One region of the Deinococcus arcticus genome, then DNA from elsewhere that is predicted to be linked to it. Evidence: riboswitches for the same ligand, from Rfam matches in the RefSeq annotation. Region 1 holds a riboswitch; the other holds the start of a gene.
What was found. A riboswitch is a leader RNA that binds a small molecule or an ion and turns the genes downstream of it on or off. The one in region 1 is predicted to bind thiamine pyrophosphate.

Region 1 (10,232 bases):
GCGCGCAGGGCCGGCAGCACCGAGCGCACCACCAGCGGCCACGCCAGCAGCGTGTAGGCGGCGATCAGCAGCGGCAGCGTGGCCGCCAGCGCCGGATAGGCCAGCAGGTATCCGGCCGCCAGACTGACCGGCGAGACCATCAGCGGCAGCAGCGAGAGCAGGTCCAGCACCCGGGACCGCGCCCGCCACGCCCCCAGGGCGTACAGACCGCCCAGCACGGTGGCCCCGGTCAGCGCCAGCAGGCCAAAGCGCAGCGTGTTGCCCACCAGGGCCGGCGTGGACTCATCGGCCAGCACGCCCTGCCAGAAGGCCAGCGTGGGCCCTGCCGACCCCCACAGGCCGCGCACCACCACGGCCAGGAGCGGGGCAAAGCAGATCAGCATGGTCACGGTGCCCAGGCCCAGCAGCGCGGCCCGCACGCCGCCCTGCGCCCGGGGCAGGCCGCCCACGCTGACTCCACTGCCGCCCCGGCTCAGGGCCACGTAGGCCCCGGTGACCAGCAGGGTCAGTGCCAGTTGCCCCACGATCAGGGCGCTGGCTTCTGATAAGCGCAGTTGCAGGGCGGTCAGGGTGTAGATTTCTACCTCCAGCGTGGCGTAGCGCTCGCCGCCCAGGGCCAGGGGCAGACCAAAGCTCAGGGCCGAATACAGAAACACCAGCGCGGTGCCCGCCAGCACCCCGGGCAGCGCCAGCGGCAGCGCCACGTCCCAGGCGGCCCGCCACGCCGGGGCCCCCAGCGACCGCGCCGCGCCCAGCAGCCCTGGCGACACCCGAACGAAGGCCGCGTGGCTCAGGCGCACCATAACCGGCAGGTTAAAAAACAGGTTGCCCAGCACCAGCAGGGCTGGGGTATCGCTCAGGTCCAGCCCGGTCCAGCGTGTGACCATGCCCTGCGGCCCCAGCAGGGCCGTAAGGCCCAGCACCGCCACCAGCGTGGGGGTAACAAAGGGCAGCAGCAGCAGGCGCAGCAACAGGGCCTTGCCGCGCACCTCGTAGCGGGACAGCAGGTAGGCCAGCGGCACGCCCAGAATCAGGGCCAGGGCGGCGCTCAGGGCGGCCTGGGTCAGCGTCCAGACCAGGCGGGACTGGAAATAGGGGTCCTGCCAGACAGCCAGGGTCACGCCGCCTTCGAGGAGGGTGCGGGTCAGGGGCAGGGCCAGGAAGAGGGTGAGGAAGAGGAGACCCGGGAGGGCCAGGAGCCAGGGGAGGAAGTGGGTCATGGGCTTGTGGTTTTGTTTCGTAGGCCCCACCCCCAGACTCGCAGAGCTGCGCAGCAGAGGGGAGACGACTTCGCCGCGCAGGGCGGCCTGCGCGTTGCCACTGGTTAGACTCATGCGCCTGGAACCTGGTGGCAGGGGGAGCAAACGTTCGCACTGGGCAAGAGTTTTTACTGGAGTCGGCTGGGCTTCTCTCTTCGTTGACGTGTCCGGCTTCGACGCCATCCTCCGCCCCACCGCAATGGCCCGCGCGCTGCGCGCACGACGGCCTCGTCTGGATCTGGGCGCTCCAGGGGCAGGAAGGCTTGGTGCGGCCCAGCAAGTTCTACTCTGAAAAGCTAAAGGTCAGCGTGGGGTGGCCTGTTTGTTTTTTCCGCGCTCCGCTTCCCGCCAACTGCCTCCCTTTCCTCACCTTGCGCGCAGCACCTGTGTCACCCAGGCGTCCACAAGGCGCTGGGGGTTGGCGCTGACAGCCGGCTTGATGGGCTCCACCTTCGGCTGCTGGGCGAACCTGAACACGGGGTTCAGGGGTGTGGCCTTGGCCGCTGGGTAAATCCACATGCGGGTGGGAATATCGGCCTGTACGGGCGCGCTCAGCATGAAGTCCACGAACTTGCGGGCCAGGGCAGGCTGTTTGGTGCCCTTCAGGATGCCCACGCCTTCGAGCTGGGTGTACACGCTGCCCGGCAGGAACAGGTTGCCCGTGGGGCTCTGGGCAGGCAGACGGGCGGGGTTAAAGCCGTCGGCGTAAAAAACCTCGGCGGCGGGGCTGCTGGCGTAGGACAGCACGATGGGGTACCTGCCGCCGTTTTTCGTGAAGTCCTTGTAATAGGCCTCACTCCAGCCGCGCGTGACCTTCATGCCGCCTGCACGCGCCGCGCGCCACCACGCCCACGCGCCCGCCTCGCCGTAGTGGTTCACGGTGGCCAGCAGGAAGGCCAGGCCCGGGCTGCTGGTGGCCGGGCTCTGCACCACGGTCAACTTGGCGTAGGCCGGCGTTTTCAGGTCATCCAGGGTTCTGGGCAGCGCCAGCCCGGCCTTTTCGAACCACGCGCGGTCGTAGTTCAGGGCCACGAAGCCGTAATCCACGGTGTTCAGCAGCCCCGTGTCGTCCAGGCGGTATTCGGCGGGCACGCGGCCCTGGGCCGGGGACCGGTAAGGTTCCAGAATCCCGGCCTGCTTCGCGCGGGGCAGCAGGCTGTTGTCCAGGCCATACACCACGTCGGCAATGGGCGCGCGGCGGGTCAGGATCAGGCGGTTCAGGAGTTCGCCCGCGTCGCCGCCTTTCACGAAGCGCACCTTGACCCTGTTGGCGCTCTCGAAGGCGGCGATCAGCTTCCTGTCCACGTCAAACGAGTCGTGGGTAATCACGGTCAGGGTGGTCTGGGCCTGGGCGGCCCCGGCCAGCAGCAGGCCCAGAAGCAGTGTTGTGCGCATCAAAAAGTCCCCTCGCGTCACGAGGGGAAGCGGGGGCCTGCGCCCACAGGGAGCGGGGCAGGCCGGTCACGCTCCCTCCGCCGGAATGACCCGGATCAGGTTCCTGGGGTAAGTCTCAGCCCGCCTCTTTGAGTGGGCACCCCCGGTGACGCACCCGCGAAGATAGCGCATGGGCAGGCGGTGGGCTCAGGCTTCAGCGTCCTCGGGGAGCGTGCGGGGATACCGGGAGACGGTCAGGCCCAGGCCAAGCTGCCCCGCCAGTTGAATGAGGGCACGGGGAAAATGGTCGCCCTGAAGCACAATTTCCTGCCCGCGTTCATCCAGGGTGCCCACACGGTCTTCAATGCCAAAGTCCAGTTCCGCAGCGGTGTGGTCCCAGTCCGGGTCTGCCGCTGTCAGCAGGCCATTCAGCTTCAGCAGGCTGGCGTGGTGCGTCTGCAGGAAGGCGATCACGTCTTCAACCTGTTGTTCGGGCTGGCAGAAGTCGGCCGGGCTGGCAGCGACCAGAAAACCAGAGTCACGCGCGATACCGGAAGGAAAGCGCTGGGGTTCCCCCTCGCGCCAGACGTGATGTGGGGTGAGGTCTGTGCCGGCCAGAAACGCGGTCACATCAAAGTGCCCCCAGACGCGCAGAATGCAGCTCATGGCCCCAGCCTAGAGCCAAGGATCACCCGGCTCATGCCACCCTGAGCGCATGACGTTTCATCTGGTGTCCTGGCTGGTGGTGCAAGACGGACAGGGGCGCGTGCTGCTGGGGCGCCGCGCGGGGTCGTCCTATGCGAGTGGGCTGTGGGGCCTGCCCGGCGGGCGCGTGGAGGCTGGCGAGAGCCTGGCCCAGGCCGCGGCGCGTGAAACCCGGGAAGAGGTGGGCCTGAACGTGGACCCGGCCGACCTGACCTGCCTGGGCGCCTGCCGCTACGACCTGGAGGGCACGGCAGGCCTGGATGTGTTCTTCCTGACCCGCACGTGGCAAGGCGAGCCCCAGCCGCTGGACAAAACCTCGGCGGTGGGCTGGTTTGGGCTGGACGCGCTGCCGCCTGATGTGCTGCCCTGGCTGCCCGGCATTCTGGAGGCCCATCTGGTCGGCGGCCAGCGCCTGACCGAACTGATTGACGGCTGGGACGGCCTGCGCGCGCTCCTTTAATCTGTTCCCACGGCTCACGGCCTCCTACGGCACCGGCCAGCGCACCGTCCCCACCTGATCGGTGCGCCAGACCTTCGAGCCGGCCTGCGCCAGCCGCGCCAGCACGTCGGGGTGGGGGTGCCCGTAGGTGTTACGGCCCACGCTGATCACGGTGTCGGCGGGGGTGGCCTGGGTCAGCAGCGCCGCGCCGGTGGAATGGCGACTGCCGTGGTGAGCGGCTTTCAGCAGGTCCAGATTCCCGGGCCCTGCCATCGCCTCGCCGGCCTGGGCCAGATCGCCCAGAAACGCCGCGCGCCAGCCGCGCGATTCCAGGGTCAGGGCCACGCTGTTTTCGTTGTCCTCGTCGTGCCAGTCCTGGCCGGTGGGCCACAGCACCGTCAGCGCAGCGCCCGCCGCCTGCACGCGGTCTCCCCGGCGCACCTCGCGCACCGGCACGCCCCGGGCCTGGGCTTCGGCCAGCGCGGCGTCCAGCACCGGGTCGCCGCGCTTGCGGTGGCCCACCCACAGTTCCCCCACCGGCAGGGCGCGCAGCACCGCCGGCACGCCCTCAATGTGGTCGGTGTCGGCGTGGGTGGCCACCAGTACGTCCAGCTGGCGCACCCCCAGCGCGCGCAGGGCCGGCACCACGGTGCGCCCGCCCACGTCATAGTCGCTGCCCACCGAGCCGCCCGCGTCAACCAGCATCGTCAGGCCCGGCAGACGAATCAGGGTGCTGTCGCCCTGGCCCACGTCCAGAAACACCACCTCGCGCGCGGGGCGCAGCCAGCCGGGCAGGGCGGTCAGCAGCAGACAGGCCAGCAGGGTGCCCAGCGCCGTGCGGGCCCGCACCCGGCCCAGCAGCCACAGCCACCCGGCGCCCAGGGCTGTGGCGTAGGCCACCACCCCCGCTGCGCCAATGGCGCCCCAGCTCAGCACCGGCGCGCGGCCAAAGGTTTCGGCCACCGCCAGCAGCGCCGAGGCCAGCAGGCCACTGACCACATTCAGCGGCGCGGCCAGTGGGCCCAGCAGCCCGGCCACAAAGCCCAGGGGCACCAGCGCGGCCATGATGACCCCCGCCACCAGATTGGCCGGCAGCCCCACCAGCGGCAGCTGCCCGAAGGTCCCCGCCACCACCGGCAGGGTGCCCAGTTCGGCCAGCAGGGTCGCGCTGATCGCCAGCCGCAGGGCGTGGGGCCAGCGCGCGGGCAGGCGCCCGGCCACGCGCAGGGTCTGCGTGAGGGCCAGCACCGCCAGAAACGACAGCTGAAAGCCCACGTCCAGCAGCCACAGCGGAAAGGGCAGCAGGCAGGCCAGCGCCGCCAGGGCAATCAGACCCAGGGGATCGGGGCGACCCCGGCCCAGCGCCAGGGCAATCAGCACCGCCGCGCCCATGATCACTGCCCGCGTGATGCTGGGCGAGGGCTGCACCAGCAGCAGGTACGGCAGCAGCAGGGCCGCCGGCAGGCCGTAGCGCCACGCCGGCGCGGCCCCCAAGCGAATCAGCAGCCACACCAGCACCCCGGTAATCAGGGCCACGTTCTGCCCCGACAGGGCCATCAGGTGGGCCAGCCCGGCGCGGGCGAAGGCGTCGCGCACCGCGTACCCCTCGGCAAATTCCTCCCGGCTGATGTCGCTCCGGTCGCCCAGCTCAATCGCCTGCATCAGCGCGGCCTGCCGCTCGGTCAGGCCAGCACTGAGGCCCCGGCGGAACCAGCCGCGCAGCCCGCCTTCCGGCTGGTGGGCCCTAACCCTGGCCCCCACCAGCACCGCGCCGGGGGTGGGCACCAGCAGGCCCCCCTGGGACCGCAACCACGCGGCCTGATCAAAGCCGCCCGGCACGTCGCGGCCCTGCGGGGCCACCAGGCGGCCAGCTACCTCTAGCACGCCGGGGCCCTGTGCAGGTTTGGGACTCACCGCCAGCCGGGCGCGCGGCGCACTCAGCGTCAGAAACTGGCCGTCCCACTCGCCCTTCAAGGTCACCTGGGCGCCCAGCCAGGGTGTCAGCGGATCGGGGCGCGCCAGGACCGTGTGGGCCGAGAGCCACCCGGCGCCGCCCCCCAGCAGGGCGAGTGCGGCCAGCCCCGGGCGGGCGTCCAGCAGGGCCAGGGCCACGCCGGCCAGCAGCGCCGCCGCACCCCAGGGCACCCCCAGCGCCAGCAGAATGCCGCCGATGACCCCCAGTACGGCCGGCACCGACCACGGCAGTTGGCCGGCCCGGCCCGTGACCTGGGCGCGGGGCCGGCTGGAGGTGACAGGGAAGGCCGCGCTGTTCAGAAGGTCACCAGTCCCCGGAGGGTCTGCAGCGCCGAAGGGCCAATGCCTTTTACGCGGTCCAGATCGGCCAGCGAGCGGTAGGGCCGCCCCGCCACGATGCGCGCGGCCAGGGCGGGCCCCACCCGGGGCAGGGCTTCAAGTTGCTCGGTGCTGGCGGTGTTCAGGTTCACCCGCCCGGAAATCAGCGGCTGCACGCTGGCGGTGGCCGGGTAGGTGGGCGGTTCGGCTGATGTGGCGGCCATGGGGGTACCCAGGGCCACGCGCGTGACCTGCGGGGCCTGCGGGCGCGGCCAGAGCGCCGGGCCCAGGCTCAGCGCAGCGCTCAGCAGCACGCCGCCTGCCAGCAGCGCGGTCCAGGGTGGGGCAACACTTGGCATGCGCCCCAGGCTAGAGGCTGCCCCGCGCGCGCGCTGCCGCACATGCCTGGGCGCGTGGGCCCCTTTTCGGCCCTGGCAGGGGCGTGCTACACTTCCAGAGTTTGCCTCCCCAGGGAGGCGCTTCTCGCGTGACGCGGGGCCGGCAAGAGCAGTGTGGCCCACTCCGCGAGCAGTAAGGAGAAAAGCACCATGAAGCGTACCTACCAGCCCAACGTCCGCAAGCGGGCCAAGACCCACGGTTTCCGCGCCCGCATGAAAACCAAGGCCGGCCGCAACATCCTGGCGCGCCGCCGCGCCAAGGGCCGCCACCAGCTCACCGTCTCTGACGAGTAAGCCCCCTTCACCGGGAGCGCCCGCTATTTCCCAGTCCACCCCCTCCAGCGCCACGCAGGCACGGCCCCGCCGTCCGGTGGCGCTGGATGCATTGCGGGGTGACCGGGAATTTCGCAAGGTGCGCGCCCACGGCGCGGTGGTGCGCGACCCGCTGTTTACCCTGCGCGTGGCCGAGTACCGCCCCCGCCACGGGGAAGCGTGGCGGCCACGCGCCATCGTGGGCATCGTGGTGCCCAAAAAGACCCTCAAGCGCGCGGTGGACCGCAACCGTGCCCGGCGCCGCGTGCGCGAGGCGCTGCGCACCCTGCCCGGCGGCCTGCCCGCCTGCCGCGCCATCCTGATGCCGAACCCCGCGGTGCTGGCCGCGCCCTTTGCGCAGCTGCAGGCCGCGCTGCAGAGAGCGCTGGCAAAAGCGCCGGGCCGGCGGGGGCGCGGCGGGAACCCGGGCGGCCCGGGGCGCGTACCCGGTGCCGTGCCTTCCTCCCCGACCCCGGGCCCAACGAGCGGTGAGGCCTCGTGAGCGGCCTGCGTGACGTCCTTGTGCGGGGGGTGCGGTTTTACCAGCGCCGTCTCTCGCCGCGCAAGCCCGCACCCACTTGCCGTTTTAGCCCCACCTGCTCGGAATACGCCGCGCAGGCCGTGGAGCGGCACGGTTCGCTGCGTGGCAGCTGGCTGGCCACCTGGCGCATCCTGCGCTGCAATCCCTTCGTGCCGGGCGGGTTCGACCCGGTGCCCGACCATTTCCCCAAGAGGCCCCCTCAGACCCCATGAAGACCAGACATCTGCTTTCCCTGCTTGCTGCTGGCGGCGCGCTGCTGCTGACCGGCTGCGGCACCACTGGCCCCCTTCCTACCTTCGGCAAGGCCATCACCCCCGAGTGGATCACCGCCGATTTCGACGGCGTGCGCGGCAACGAGTACATCGTCACCAGCAACCTGCAGGACGTGGTGTTCAACAACCGGGGCGAGGTCATCGGCTGGTATGTCAAGAACTACGCCGGCACGCCGTATATCAAGCGCCGGGCCGATGGCACCTACGATTTCAGCGCCCTGCGTGAGCAGAAGGGCATCTTCAATCTGGTGGCTGGGCGCAAGGCGCTGGCCGTGCAGGGGGAGGGCCTGGACCCCGCCCAGCCGGCCCAGGTGCAGCCCCCCACGGGCCTGACCACCGACCTGAAGGCCAACCGCCAGGACGCGGTGTTCCGCTACGTGCAGGGTGGCGTGAGCGTCACCAAGACCGTGACCCTGCGCCCGCGCAACTTCAAGGTGGACGTCAAGACCGAGGTGACGGGCGGCCCCGAGCGGGTGAACATCCTGTTCCCGGGCCTGGGCCGCGCCCAGAATCCCCGGGTGCAGGCGGTGAGTCCGGGGGGCCAGCCGGCCGCCGTGCAGGGCAGCGGGACCCTGCAGGTGAAGAACATTCAGTACGCCGCCATTCAGGAAGTGCCGGGCGGCATGAACAGCCAGATTGTGCAGGCGCTGATCGTGCAGCCGCGCGGTGACACCCGCGCCGATGTGGCCCTGACTGGCGGCGCCCAGAGCCTGCTGAGCGCCAGCGTGCCCGCGGCCAGCACCCTGGAGGTGTACGGCGGCCGCAACGAACTGATTCACCTGTACCAGAGTGGCTATACCACCCTGCCGGGCCTGTTCGATCCCAACTGGTTCGGCCAGATCAGCCTGTACATCGTGAAATTCATGGAGTGGCTGTATGGCCTGATTGGCAACTGGGGCCTGGTGCTGGTGGCACTGACCATTGTGCTGCGCGCCGCCATGTGGCCGCTGATGCAGGCGCAGGGCCGCTCCACAGCCAGGATGCAGGCCATGCAGCCGCGGATGCGCGAGATTCAGGCCAAGTACAAAGAGCGCCGCGACCCGGATTCGCAGCGCGCCATGCAGACCGAGATGGCGCAGCTGTACCGCGACTACAACTTCAACCCGGCCGGCTGTCTGTCCAGCTTCCTGCCGTTCCCGATTCTGATTGCGCTGTGGTCCACCATCCGCAACTTTGAATTCGACAGCGGCTTCCTGTGGCTGCCAGACCTTGCCATTCCCGATCCTTTCTACCTGCTGGCGCTGGTCTACCTGATCGTAAACATCGGGCAGCTGTATGTCATGACGCGCAAGAGCCCCGAGATGTTCCGCCAGCAGGCGTTTATCTACATTATTTTCCTGTATTTCGCCCTGACCTTCCCGGCGGGCGTGACCATCTACATCATCCTGTCCACCCTGATCGGCATCGTGCAGCAGATCATCATCAACAAGCAGGTGGAAAGGGAAACCGCCAACCTGGGCGTGCAGAAGGTCACGGTCACCGCCCCGCCCAGCGGCAAGGCCGCCAAGCCCCAGAAGGCTGTGATCGTGGATAAGGCCGCCAAGACCTCCAAGGTCATTGACCTGCCCCGCAAGGACTGAAGCTGCCTCGAAGAGTGCCCCACCTCCAGCGCAAGGTGGGGCACTTTCCTTGGTTTATTTCAGCCGGGCCAGTTCCTGCTGGGGGGCCCCGTACCCCGGGCGCAGCCGCAGGGCTTCGCGGTAAGCCGCCTGCGCCTGCGCGGCGCGGCCCAGAGCGGCCAGGGCCCGCCCCCGCCAGTAATGCGCTTCCTCGTGGGTGGGCACCGAGCGCAGCACCGCGCCGGTCAGGCGCAGCACCTTGTCGTACTGGCCGGTGCGCACGTACGCCTCGAAGGGGCCAAACGAATACCACAGCGCGCGCCAGGGCAGCCCGCCCTGCACCCAACTGGGGCGGGTGGGGTCCAGCGTGCGGTCTGGCGGGGCAGCCAGTGCCTGATCAAAGGACCGGGCCGCGCCCCGGGCGTCGCCCAGGTCCAGTTGCGCCTGCCCCAGGTTCAGGTAGGCCACGGCGTCGCCCCGGCGGGCCGCCTCGGCCCGGGCCACGCGCAGATGCTCGGCTCTGGCAGCCACCGGATCGGCGCGCATGCCCAGCACTTCGCGCAGGGGCGCCGCCTTGCTGGGCGGCGTGACCACCAGATACGTGCGGCCAAATGAGCGCCACAACTCGTCAAACCGGGTGTAGTTCAGGGTCAGCGGGCCCAGGTACGAGTCCAGTGCACTGAACTGCCCGCGCGCGTCGTCATAGCCGGTGAGCAGGCGGTAGTGGCCCATGCCGCCGGAATCCGGCGTGACAAACCACGTTTCTACCATCACTGGAAACCCGGCCGAGAGCAAGCGGCGCAGCAGCAGGCGGTCCCCGCCCCGCGCCAGATGCACGTCCATGCCCTGCGTGCGGGCATAGGCGGCCAGTTCGTCCGGCGATACATTCACGTCGGCCCTGCCGGGCTTGAGGACCGGCGCAATGTCGTATTGATTCAGGGTGCTGCCCCAGCGGCTGAGTGCCATACCGACCGTGACCGGGCCGCAGTTGTTCAGCCGCTGGTATTCATGCCGGAGGCCGGGAATGCTGGCGCGGGCGGGCAGGGGCGGCGCGGCCGGTCTGGGCGCGGGAACGGGGGTC
Region 2 (10,232 bases), on a different contig from region 1:
CGCCTTGGCCTCCAGCCCGGCCAGCACCTCGGGGGCGCGCAGGTCGTGGCTGAGTTTCATGGAACAGAACTGCGGGCCGCACATGGAGCAAAAATGCGCGGTTTTGGCGGCGTCGGCGGGCAGGGTCTCGTCGTGCAGGGCGCGCGCCTTCTCCGGGTCCAGGCTGAGGCCAAACTGGTCCTGCCAGCGAAACTCAAAGCGGGCCTTGCTCAGGGCATTGTCGCGGGCCTGGGCGCCGGGGTGGCCCTTGGCGAGGTCGGCGGCGTGGGCGGCAATGCGGTAGGCCAGGACGCCGTCGCGCACGTCCTGGCGGTCCGGCAGACCCAGGTGCTCTTTCGGGGTCACGTAGCACAGCATCGCCGTGCCGTACCACGCGATCTGCGCCGCCCCGATGGCCGACGTGATGTGGTCGTACCCCGGCGCAATGTCGGTAGTCAGCGGCCCCAGGGTGTAAAAGGGGGCTTCCTGGCACACGGCCAGCTGGCGGGTCATGTTCTCGCGGATCAGCTGCATGGGCACGTGCCCCGGCCCCTCAATCATGGTCTGAACCCCGTGGGCCCAGGCCACCTGCGTCAGTTCGCCCAGCGTCTCCAGCTCGGCAAACTGCGCGGCGTCGTTGGCGTCCTCAATGGACCCCGGGCGCAGGCCGTCGCCCAGGCTGAAGGTGACGTCGTAGGCGGCCAGCAGCTCGCAGATCTCGGCAAAGTGCGTGTACAGGAAGTTTTCCTGGTGGTGCGCCAGACACCACTTGCCCAGGATGCTGCCCCCGCGCGAGACAAGCCCGGTGCGCCGCCGCGCGGTCAGCGGCAGGTGGGCCAGCCGCACGCCCGCATGCACCGTCATGTAATCGACGCCCTGCTCGGCCTGTTCAATTAGGGTGTCGCGGTACACGGCCCAGGTCAAGTCCTCGGCCACGCCGCCGACCTTTTCCAGCGCCTGGTAGATGGGAACCGTGCCCACCGGCACGGCGCTGCCCCGGACGATCCACTCGCGCGTGGGGTGAATGTGGCGGCCCGTGGACAGGTCCATGACCGTGTCTGCGCCCCAGCGGGTGGCCCAGATCATCTTGCCCACCTCTTCCTCAATCGAGCTGGTGACGATGCTGGTGCCCAGGTTGGCATTCACCTTCACCCGGAAGTTGCGGCCAATGATGGTGGGTTCCAGTTCCGGGTGGTTGATGTTGGCGGGGATGACCGCCCGGCCCCGCGCCACCTCCGCGCGCACAAATTCAGGCGTGATCTCGCGCGGAATGGCGGCCCCAAACGCCTGTCCGGGGTGCTGCCCGGTCAGGTCAAAGCCTTCTTCCTGGCGCAGCCCCTCCCGCAGGGCCACGAACTCCATTTCCGGCGTGATTTCGCCCTGGCGCGCGGCCTGAAGCTGGGTGATCTGGGCGCCCGCACGGGCGCGCCGGGGCAGGGGCACGCGGGAAAAGGGCAGCGGGCCACTCTGGTCCAGGTCCGGCGCGTGGCGGTGAGCCCGAAGCTCCAGCCGCGCGTCCCCGGCCAGCCAGGGGCGGGCGCAGCCCAGCCCGGCGCGCAGGTCCACCGTCACGGCGGGGTCGGTGTAGGGGCCGCTGGTGTCGGGCACCAGCAGTGGCGGGTTGGGCACGCTGCGGGTCAACTCGCCCACACGCTCCAGGGTGGGCGACTGGCGAATGCGCCGCGCTGGCACGCGCACGCCGGGGTGCAGGGTGCCGGTCAGGTACACCTTTTCGCTGCCGGGAAAGGGCGCGGTCAATTCGGGGGCCAGGAGCAGATCGGGCAGGGGGGCGGTGGTCATGGGGCCTCCAGAGGGGCAATAGAGAGAGGCGCCGGGCGCGTGGGCGCACAGCCTGAAAGGACGAGCCGCGCGCAGGCCGCTCGATTTGTTCGGGACTTTCTCTTCCTAGCTCTGCATAACGACAACGCCCCCCTCACGCGTTCGGAGGGGGGCCAAACAATCCAGTCCTGGCACCCGTCACGCTCCCTCCGCTGGCACAAACCAGATCAGGTTCCTAGGGTTAGGCACTTGGCCCTCTCAGCCGCCCTTTTTCTTGGGCGGCACCCCTGGTGACTGCGGCGAGTGTACACCGCGCCCGGAAAAAAGCGAAGGCCGGGCGCCCCCGCGCGGCCCCGGGTGCCCGGGCGGGTGCTCTACTGGGCGCAGCGCCCGGGCGCCCGGCTCCCCCACCGCTGTGTCTCTCCCCACCCACTGACCCTGCTCTGCGCTGTTCCCATCTCTTCTGCCCCTGTGTCTTCTGCCCCTATGTCTTCTGGCCCCATACTCCTCTGCCCCACGTTCTTCCCGGAGGTTCCTGCCCATGCCCCGACTGCCCCTGGTGTCCCGCTTGCCCCTGGCCCTTTCCCTGCTGACCCTGGCCCTGCTGGCCCCCACCGCCGCCGCACAGAACGAGCGGCCCGCGCCGGTCAAGACCAGCACCCAGACCTGCGGCGCCTACACCCTGAAGCTGAGCGAGAACGGCTTTGGCGATCCCGAAGACCGGGTCAGCCTTGTCCGGGGCGGCACCACCTACGCCACGGTCAGCGACATCGCCGTGAGCGTGGACTGGTGCCGCGACGTGACCGGCGACGGCGTGCCGGAGGTGCTGCTGGCCGGGTTTTCCGGCGGGGCCCACTGCTGTTTTACGCACACGCTGTATTCGCTGAGCACGCCCCCCAGAAAGCTGCTGAGCGTCTTCAGCGCCCACAGCGAAACCATCACGCCCCGGCAGCTGGACGGCAAAGGGCCGCTGGAACTGCTGGTGTCGGACTGGCGCTTTGCCTACGCCTACGGCCTGAGCTTTGCCGAGAGCGTGCCGCTGCTGAATGTGTATGCCTACGTCGGCGGGCAGTATGTGGACCGCTCGCGCGCCTTTCCCGGAACGCTGCGCGGCTTCCTGACCAGGCAGGTGACCAACCAGACCGGGGGCGGCGAGGTGCTGGCCGATTACGCCACCCTGCTGGCCATCGGTAAATCCGGCGAGGCGCAGGCGTTCGTGCAGGGGCTACCGGCCCGCTTCCGCGCGTGGCTGACCAACTATGGCCCCGACATCCGCCACGCCATGAACGACTACGGCCTGAGCGACTGGCCGCTGCGCGCGGGCGCGCCCTTCAGCGCCGCCCGGATGGGACTGGGCGGCTCGTTCAGCGCGCCGAATCAGCGCGAATACCTGGGCATGGTGGGGGGCGGCACCCAGGCCACCCTGCGCCTGTACCGCGCCCAGGGGGCCCAGGTGGTGGCTGGCCCCGCCCTGATGACCGTGCCTGCCCGGCAGCCGGACCCGTATTACCTGGACACCGCCTGGGCCCCGGTGGCGACCGTGCGCCGCGCCACAGGCCGCGACGACCTGCTGGTGCGCGATGAGCGCAGTGGCGGCATGCGCTACGTGGCCTACCGGGTTTCGCCTGGCCGCCTGACCGAGTTACAGGACGATCCCCTGGCGGTCACGGCCCGGATGCTGGGTGACCTGAGCACGCTGTCCAAGCATGTGGGGGCCAGCTTCACCCAGACCACCCCGCCCCGCACAGCCGCCCAGAGGGCTGAGGTCCAGCGCCGCATTGATGTGGCGGCGGCCCGCGCCCAGCCCTGGCTGAACCTCGCCGCCAACGCCGACATCCCGGCGCGCGCCCTGGGCAGCTTGACCTTCAGTGGCCTGGACCTGACCGTGGACCGGCCCGATCAGGCCCGCGTGGTGGCGCCCATCAGCCTGGGCCTGAACGATGCCCGCACCAACAGCGAAGACATTGAGGGCGAACGCTACACCCTGACCGTGAACCTGGTGCGCTCGGCCCGGGGCTGGGCCGTGAAGGACTGGACGCTGGACGAGCGCGGCGGCGAGCTGTACGAGGAGGAATAAGGGCCGGAAGGCAGCTGCCCTCCACGCTCTTTCCTGTGGTGGGGTGGCGGGCGGTGCCCGGTCAGGCCCAGCCAGAGGAGGCCACAATGGGGGCGTGTCCGCCTCTGCCCTGACTGAACTGCTGGCCCTGGACACCCGGCTGCGTGCCGCCCTGCAGGCCGAGGCACGGTTCTCGCATGTGGTCGCCTACGGCAGCGTGCCGCAGGGCGCGGCCGACGCCTGGAGTGACCTGGACTACTGGGCGTTTCTGACCCCCGGCGCGCAGGTGGAGGCGCGGGACTGGCTGGCCGACCACCTGGACGTGCAGCACTTTGTGGTCAATGAATTCGGCACCCCCACCGCCCTGCTGCCGGGCCTGCGCCGCGTAGAGCTGCATGTGGTCGGCGCAGAGCGTCTGCCCGGGGTGGAGGGCTGGACCCCGCAGCACGTGCGGCCCGGCCGCATGCTGGTCAAGGACACGGACGGCCAGCTGTCCCGGCATCTGGCGGTGCTGGCCGCGCGCACCCCCGACCCGGCGGGCGAGGCGCAGCTCATTCTGGACCGGCTGCTGAACTGGCTGGCCTTCGGGCTGAATGTGCTGGCGCGCGGCGAGCGCATCCGCGCCCACGAGCTGCTGGGGTGGGTACAGGGCGGGCTGCTGCGGCTGGCCCGCTTGCAGGTGGGCAACACCGACCACTGGCCGAATGTTTCGCGCGGCGCCGAGGCCGAACTGGGGGACGCTGCCCTGGCGCGCTACGTGGGCGTCACGGCTGGCCTGGACGATCTGGAAGTGGCCTACCAGGGCGCGGTGAGCTGGACCCTGGACCTCGCCCGCACGCTGCACCTGTACCTGAATCCGGTCCTGGCGGCCGAGCTGGGGGAACACTGCCCTGGCCACCCGCGTACCTGAGAGCATGAAATGGCCCCTGATCCACCTGCTGCTGAATCTGCTGACCCTCAGAGCCAAGTGGCGCGCGGTGGGGGCGCGCTGGCGCGAGCAGCGCCGCTGGGCGCGGGGCAGAGCGGCGGCGGACCCTCATACGGGTTCCGAAAAATTCCGTAACGAGTTACGGAATTTTTTCGACCGAAGGGAGCAGGAAAAGATGCGGATTTCCGGGAATTGGGCTGGAACAGCGCCGAAGGCGGGGAACATCCGGCTCTTTCCCGGATGTGACGGAAATGAACGGAATCCGTATCACTTCACCCCCGGCCAGGACGCCGGCAGCGGCGCGGGGCACGTCTGAGCCTGCTGCCCCCCGGGGCCCCCCGGCTGGGCCTGGGGCTCGCCGCACTGGGGCGGCCCGGGTACATCAACCTGGGCCACGGCACTGATCTGCCCGGCAAGGGCGTGGACGACCTGAAGGCCCAGACCTGGGCCGTGCTGGACGCAGCCTGGGCGGCGGGACTGCGGTACTTTGACGCCGCGCGCAGCTACGGCCGCGCCGAGGCCTTTCTGGGCGGCTGGCTGGCGGCGCGGGGGCACAGCGGGGCCGTGCTGGGCAGCAAGTGGGGCTACACCTACGTGGCCGACTGGCGCGCGGACGCCGAAACCCACGAGGTCAAAACGCACGACCTCGCCACGCTGGACCGGCAGTGGCCCGAGACCCAGGCGGCGCTGAGCCGCGTGCCGGACCTGTACCTGATTCATTCCGCCACGCTGGACTCGGGGGTGCTGGAGAACCGGGCGGTGCTGGAACGCCTGGCCGAGCTGGCCGCCCAGGGCGTGCGGGTGGGCCTGAGCACCAGCGGCCCTGGGCAGGCCGACACCCTGCGCCGGGCGCTGGCGGTGCGGGTGGACGGCGTGTGTCCCTTTAGCGCGGTGCAGGCCACCTGGAACCTGCTGGAGCCCTCGGCGGGCGCGGCCCTGGCCGAGGCGCACGCGGCGGGCTGGACGGTGGTGATCAAGGAGGCCGTGGCCAACGGCCGCCTCAGCGCGCGCGGCCTCGGTGGGCAGGGCGATGTACCGCCCCCCCTGGCCGGGGTGGCCCGCGACCTGGGCGTGACCCCGGACGCCGTGGCCCTGGGTGCCGCGCTGGCGCAGCCCTGGGCGGATGTGGTGCTCAGCGGCGCCAGCACGCCGGAACAACTTGGGCAGAATCTGGCGGCGCTGCAGGTGTCGGTGACCGCCGAGCCCCTGCGCTCGGCGCTGGTGCAGGACCCAGCGGCCTACTGGGGGGCCCGGTCCGCCCTGCCCTGGACCTGAGGGCTGGGACTCCCCCCCGGCTTCCCTGGCGGGGGGGCGGTGCCCCCAACGGGCCCTGTGCCCGCCTGCGCCCGGCCCGGACGGAGGGTGCTGGCCCCCGCCATAATGGCAGCTGTGTCGCCGCGCACCGCAGTCACTTCCACGCCCCCTGCTGGGCGGGCCTGATGACGGACCTGCCCCCGGAGCTGTCGCACTACGAGGCCTATCTGCCCCAGCGGCGCACCCCGGAGCGGGTGGACGCCCTGCTGGACCTGGCCGGCGGCACCTTACCAGTTGAGGACGCCACTTCTTTGCTGGACCATGCGCGGACGCTGGCCCTGGAACTGGCCGACGAGGCGCGGGCCGCCCACACGGAGCTGCGGCTGGCCCTGCTGCAAGGCGGCGAGGCGGCCCTGGGTCACGCCCGGTCCGCGCAGGCCCGCTTTGAGCGCCTGAACGACACCCCGCTGGAAACGCAGTGTGCGCTGCGTCAGGCCGAACTGCTGACCCCGCTTCCGGTGCAGGCCCTGACGGCCAGCCTCGTGGCCGCCACCCTGGCACAGGAGGCCGGCGACGATGAGCTGCGGGCCCAGGCGCAGCGCCGGGCCGGCGAACTGTACAGCCGGCTTGGCGATGACCGGGCGGCCATCAGCGCCTACGAGCAGGGGCTGATCCTGACAGATGACCAGAAGCCCCAGGCCCGGGATCTGCCGGTGCTGCTGGCCCTGGGGAGTCTGCACATGCGCGCCAACCAGCCCGACGAGGCGTTCCGGGCCTACCGCATGGCCGGGCACCTGGCCCACCTGGAAGGCACCCCCGAACACGCCGACGCGCTGGGCGGCCTGGGCGTCTCCCACGGCTTCCAGGGCGACCACGCCCGCGCGCTGCAGTTTCTGGACCGGGCGGCCCGGCTCAGCTCGCTGCTGGGCGACCACCGCCGGCACACCCGTTACCTCAACCTGATGGCCTCGGCCCACGCCCGACGCGACGAACACGCCCAGGCCACCGAGGTGTTTGGGCAGAGCATGAGCGCTGCGGGGACTTCTGGACAGCCGGACATTCTGGTGATCACCCTGCTGAACGTGGCCGAATACCTGCTGAACCAGGGGCGGCACGACGAAGCGGCCACCCTGCTGGACCAGGCGCTGACCCTGAGCCAGCGGGCCCGGCTGGCCGGCGCCGAACGCCGCGCGCAGCGGCTGCTGGTCACGCTGGCCCTGGCCAGAGGTGACGCGGCCCGGGCCCTGGCCCACGAGCAGGCGTGGTCGGCGCTGGAACTGGAGGCGCAGGCTGACCGGCACGGGCGCCAGCAGCAGGTCCATGAGGCCACGGCGCAGGCCGAACTGCAGCTCGCGCTGCGGCGCGAACGCCGGGAGGTCCGGGCCAGCCTGGCCGCAGCGCTGGGCGAGGCGTCGGCGCGCGTGGACGAACTGCACCGTCAGGTGGAAGGCTGGAAGGGCAGCTCGCTGTACGACCTGCAAAGCGGCGCTCGTTCGCGGCTCTACGGCACCGAGCAGCTCACGCAGAACTTCAAGCGCAGCCTGCGCTCCAAGACGCACCTGTCGGTGGCGGTGGTGGGCATTGAGGTGGCCACGGCCAGCGTGGGGGGCGCCGGCCAATTGCTGGCAGAAACCGTCTTGCAAACGGTCCGGCAGCTGCTGGAACAGAGCGTGCGTGAAACGGATCTGGTGGCCCGTTTCGACGAGTGGAAGTTCATGGTGATCTTTCCTGAAACCCCCACGTCTGGCGCCAGGATTGCCCTGCAGCGCCTGATCGAGGCCGCCGCCGCCCACGACTGGAAGGCGCAGGGCCTGGACTCACCACCGACCCTGTTTATCGGGCTGGCCGGCCGGGGCTTTCTTCAGGGCGCCCAGCTGCTGCTGGACGTGGCCGATGAGGAGCATTACCGCGCCCGGCGGCAGGGACCCAACCAGCTGTGTACCGCCGAATGAAATGCCCGGGTGAAGAAATGACGGCGTGAAAAGGGCGCCCCGCAGGGCCGGAGGAAACAGGGGCGGGCCAACCCCTTAAGGACGTTGCCCCTCACGGTGCGACTGTTCAGGAGAGCACCGAACAGTCTCCACGCCCGGTGCAAAGTCCTTTGTTCGAGACTCGCTCTGCGGCGCAGCTGTTCCAGCCCGCTCGGTTGATCTAAAGATCAACAGCGAGCGACTTAATTCAGCGTCTCCGCCACCGCCTGGGCCAGTTCACGCGCCGCGTGCAGCCCCAGCGTGTCGGCGTGGGGGCCGCCCAGCAGCAGCCAGGTGTGCTCGTCCAGGGGTTCGAAGGTGGGGGGCCCATCGGCCCGGCCCCCCGGCAGGGCCAGCCACGCGCCGGGCACGTCGGCCAGGCTGCGGCCCAGGTGCAGGGCTTCTGTGGCCAGGGCAGGCACGGCGTCCATCAGGGCCACGAGGTCTTCCAGCGTTTCGCGCCGCAGGCCGGTGGGCACCCCGGTCAGCCCCCCGCCCGAAGGCTGGTAGCCGTGCGGATCGCGCCCGTGCAGCGGCGGAATCAGGGTATATGCGCCGTGCTGGGGGCGCAGGGTCAGGCCGCCCGCGCGCAGCACCGGACTGTGCGCCCCACTGGGCACGGCGAGGTGCGGGGTCTGGCGGTAGGCGCGGGCGTGGCGGGTGTGCACCCCCAGCGCGCATTCGGCCAGCCAGGGCCCCTTGGCCCCGGCCGCCAGCACCACGGCGCGGGCCGTGACCAGATGCGTCTCGTGCGTCACGATCTGGTGGGTGTTCGTGACTGTCAAGCGCTCCAGGCACAGCCCGCCCCCGGGCTGGGGCGCCGCGCGGGTGTTCAGCAGCAGGTCCGCCCCCGCGCGGATGGCCGCCTGCGCGGCGTGCAGGGCGGCGTGGCCGGGGCGGTACATCCCGGCGTCCGGGTCCAGTTCGGCCCAGGGCAGCGCGGCCGGGTTCACCAGGGCCCCCATGTCCGGCCAGCGCGCCAGGGTCTGGGCCGTGGGCACCCGGCCGGGGGCAGGCTCCGCGTGCAGGCTCACCAGTTCCCGGGCCTCCCAGCCGGTGCCGCCCAGGGCCTGCAGCGCCCCCCGGGTCCAGCGGGCGGCCCCGTGGTGCTCGGGCGCCAGGCCCGACAGGCTCCAGACCCCCGGGGCCAGAATGGTGGCGCCGTCCTCGTTGGGCAGTCCGCCTTCTTCCACCAGCAGCAGCCGCAGGGCCGGGGCCTGCTGGCGCAGAAACAGCGCCGCCGCCGCGCCCATGCGCCCGGCGCCCACCACCGCCACGTCGTAGGGGGACGGCGCAAAGGGCTGGCCCACATGGGCCCACACGCGGCCGGGGGCGGCAGGGAGCGGCGCACTCATAGCGGCCATGATGCCGCGCCGGCGCGCCCGGCCCCCGCATGGCCCAAGGGCGGCTCAAGGCGGCCGGTGCCGGGCGCTTTCTCACCGGGCTGTCAGATGGCGGTGCCGGTGCGCTGCGTATACTCGGCCTTGATCATGCCTGAAGGAACTGTTCTGCTTCCCGAAGTGCCGGGGAGCCGCCGCTGCCTGCGCCGCGTTTCTGCAGGCCCCTGGGCCCGCGCCGCCGCCGGGGCCCTGGCGCTGCTGGCCCCGGCGGCGGGCGCGCTGAACGTGCGGGTGCTGGTGGCCAGTGGTCCGCAGCTGACGGTGCGGGTGCCGCTGACGGCCCCGGCCACGCCGGGGCTCAATCCTCCAGGCTTGGGCACGCCGGCGCCCCTGGCCCCCACGGGCCCGGCCTCCACCCAGACCTGGACCGTGGGCGTGGCCGGCGGGCAACTGACCCTGAACGGCCAGCCCACCGGCAACGCCGCGCTGTACCTGCCGCCCGCGCCCGGGGCCACCGTGGACATCGCCGGGCGGAGCTACCGGGGGGGGCTGCACCTGCGCGCCGAGGGGGGCAAGGTGCAGGGCATCAACGTGGTGGACGTGGAAGACTACCTGCGCGGCGTGGTGCCGGCCGAGATGCCCGCCTCGTGGCCCCCGGCGGCCCTGGCAGCGCAGGCGGTGATTGCGCGCACCTACGTGGCCGCCCGGCTGAACCCGGCCGCGCCCTACGACACCTGCGCCACCGAAAGCTGCCAGGTCTACCCCGGCCTGGGCGCCGAGAAACCGCAGACCGACGCCGCTGTGAACGCCACGCGCGCCCAGGTGGTGGCCTACGGGGGCCGGGCGGCCAGCACCTATTTCAGCAGCGACTCCGGGGGCTTCACGGCGTCCAGCGCCGAGGTCTGGGGCGCGGCCCTGCCATACCT

Region 2: linked by a shared signal. The riboswitch ahead of thiC (phosphomethylpyrimidine synthase ThiC) and the one ahead of C8263_RS10520 (thiamine ABC transporter substrate-binding protein) in region 1 are both predicted to bind thiamine pyrophosphate.

What each region holds. Positions count from the first base shown of each region.
Region 1 covers NZ_PYSV01000009.1:53,720-63,951, reverse strand. The annotation lists gene C8263_RS10525 (ABC transporter permease) at 1-1,220, opposite strand, end outside; gene C8263_RS10520 (thiamine ABC transporter substrate-binding protein) at 1,626-2,654, opposite strand; TPP riboswitch at 2,709-2,808, opposite strand; gene C8263_RS10515 (hypothetical protein) at 2,841-3,299, opposite strand; gene C8263_RS10510 (NUDIX domain-containing protein) at 3,349-3,798, shown strand; gene C8263_RS10505 (DNA internalization-related competence protein ComEC/Rec2) at 3,823-5,970, opposite strand; gene C8263_RS10500 (ComEA family DNA-binding protein) at 6,048-6,428, opposite strand; gene rpmH (50S ribosomal protein L34) at 6,618-6,761, shown strand; gene rnpA (ribonuclease P protein component) at 6,853-7,281, shown strand; gene yidD (membrane protein insertion efficiency factor YidD) at 7,278-7,532, shown strand; gene C8263_RS10480 (YidC/Oxa1 family membrane protein insertase) at 7,529-9,172, shown strand; gene C8263_RS10475 (tetratricopeptide repeat protein) at 9,227-10,232, opposite strand, start outside.
Region 2 covers NZ_PYSV01000015.1:48,294-58,525, forward strand. The annotation lists gene thiC (phosphomethylpyrimidine synthase ThiC) at 1-1,779, opposite strand, end outside; TPP riboswitch at 1,945-2,057, opposite strand; gene C8263_RS14430 (hypothetical protein) at 2,300-3,835, shown strand; gene C8263_RS14435 (hypothetical protein) at 3,930-4,724, shown strand; gene C8263_RS18985 (hypothetical protein) at 4,729-5,058, shown strand; gene C8263_RS14440 (aldo/keto reductase) at 5,163-6,017, shown strand; gene C8263_RS14445 (tetratricopeptide repeat-containing diguanylate cyclase) at 6,182-7,948, shown strand; gene C8263_RS14450 (FAD-dependent oxidoreductase) at 8,170-9,321, opposite strand; gene C8263_RS14455 (SpoIID/LytB domain-containing protein) at 9,457-10,232, shown strand, end outside.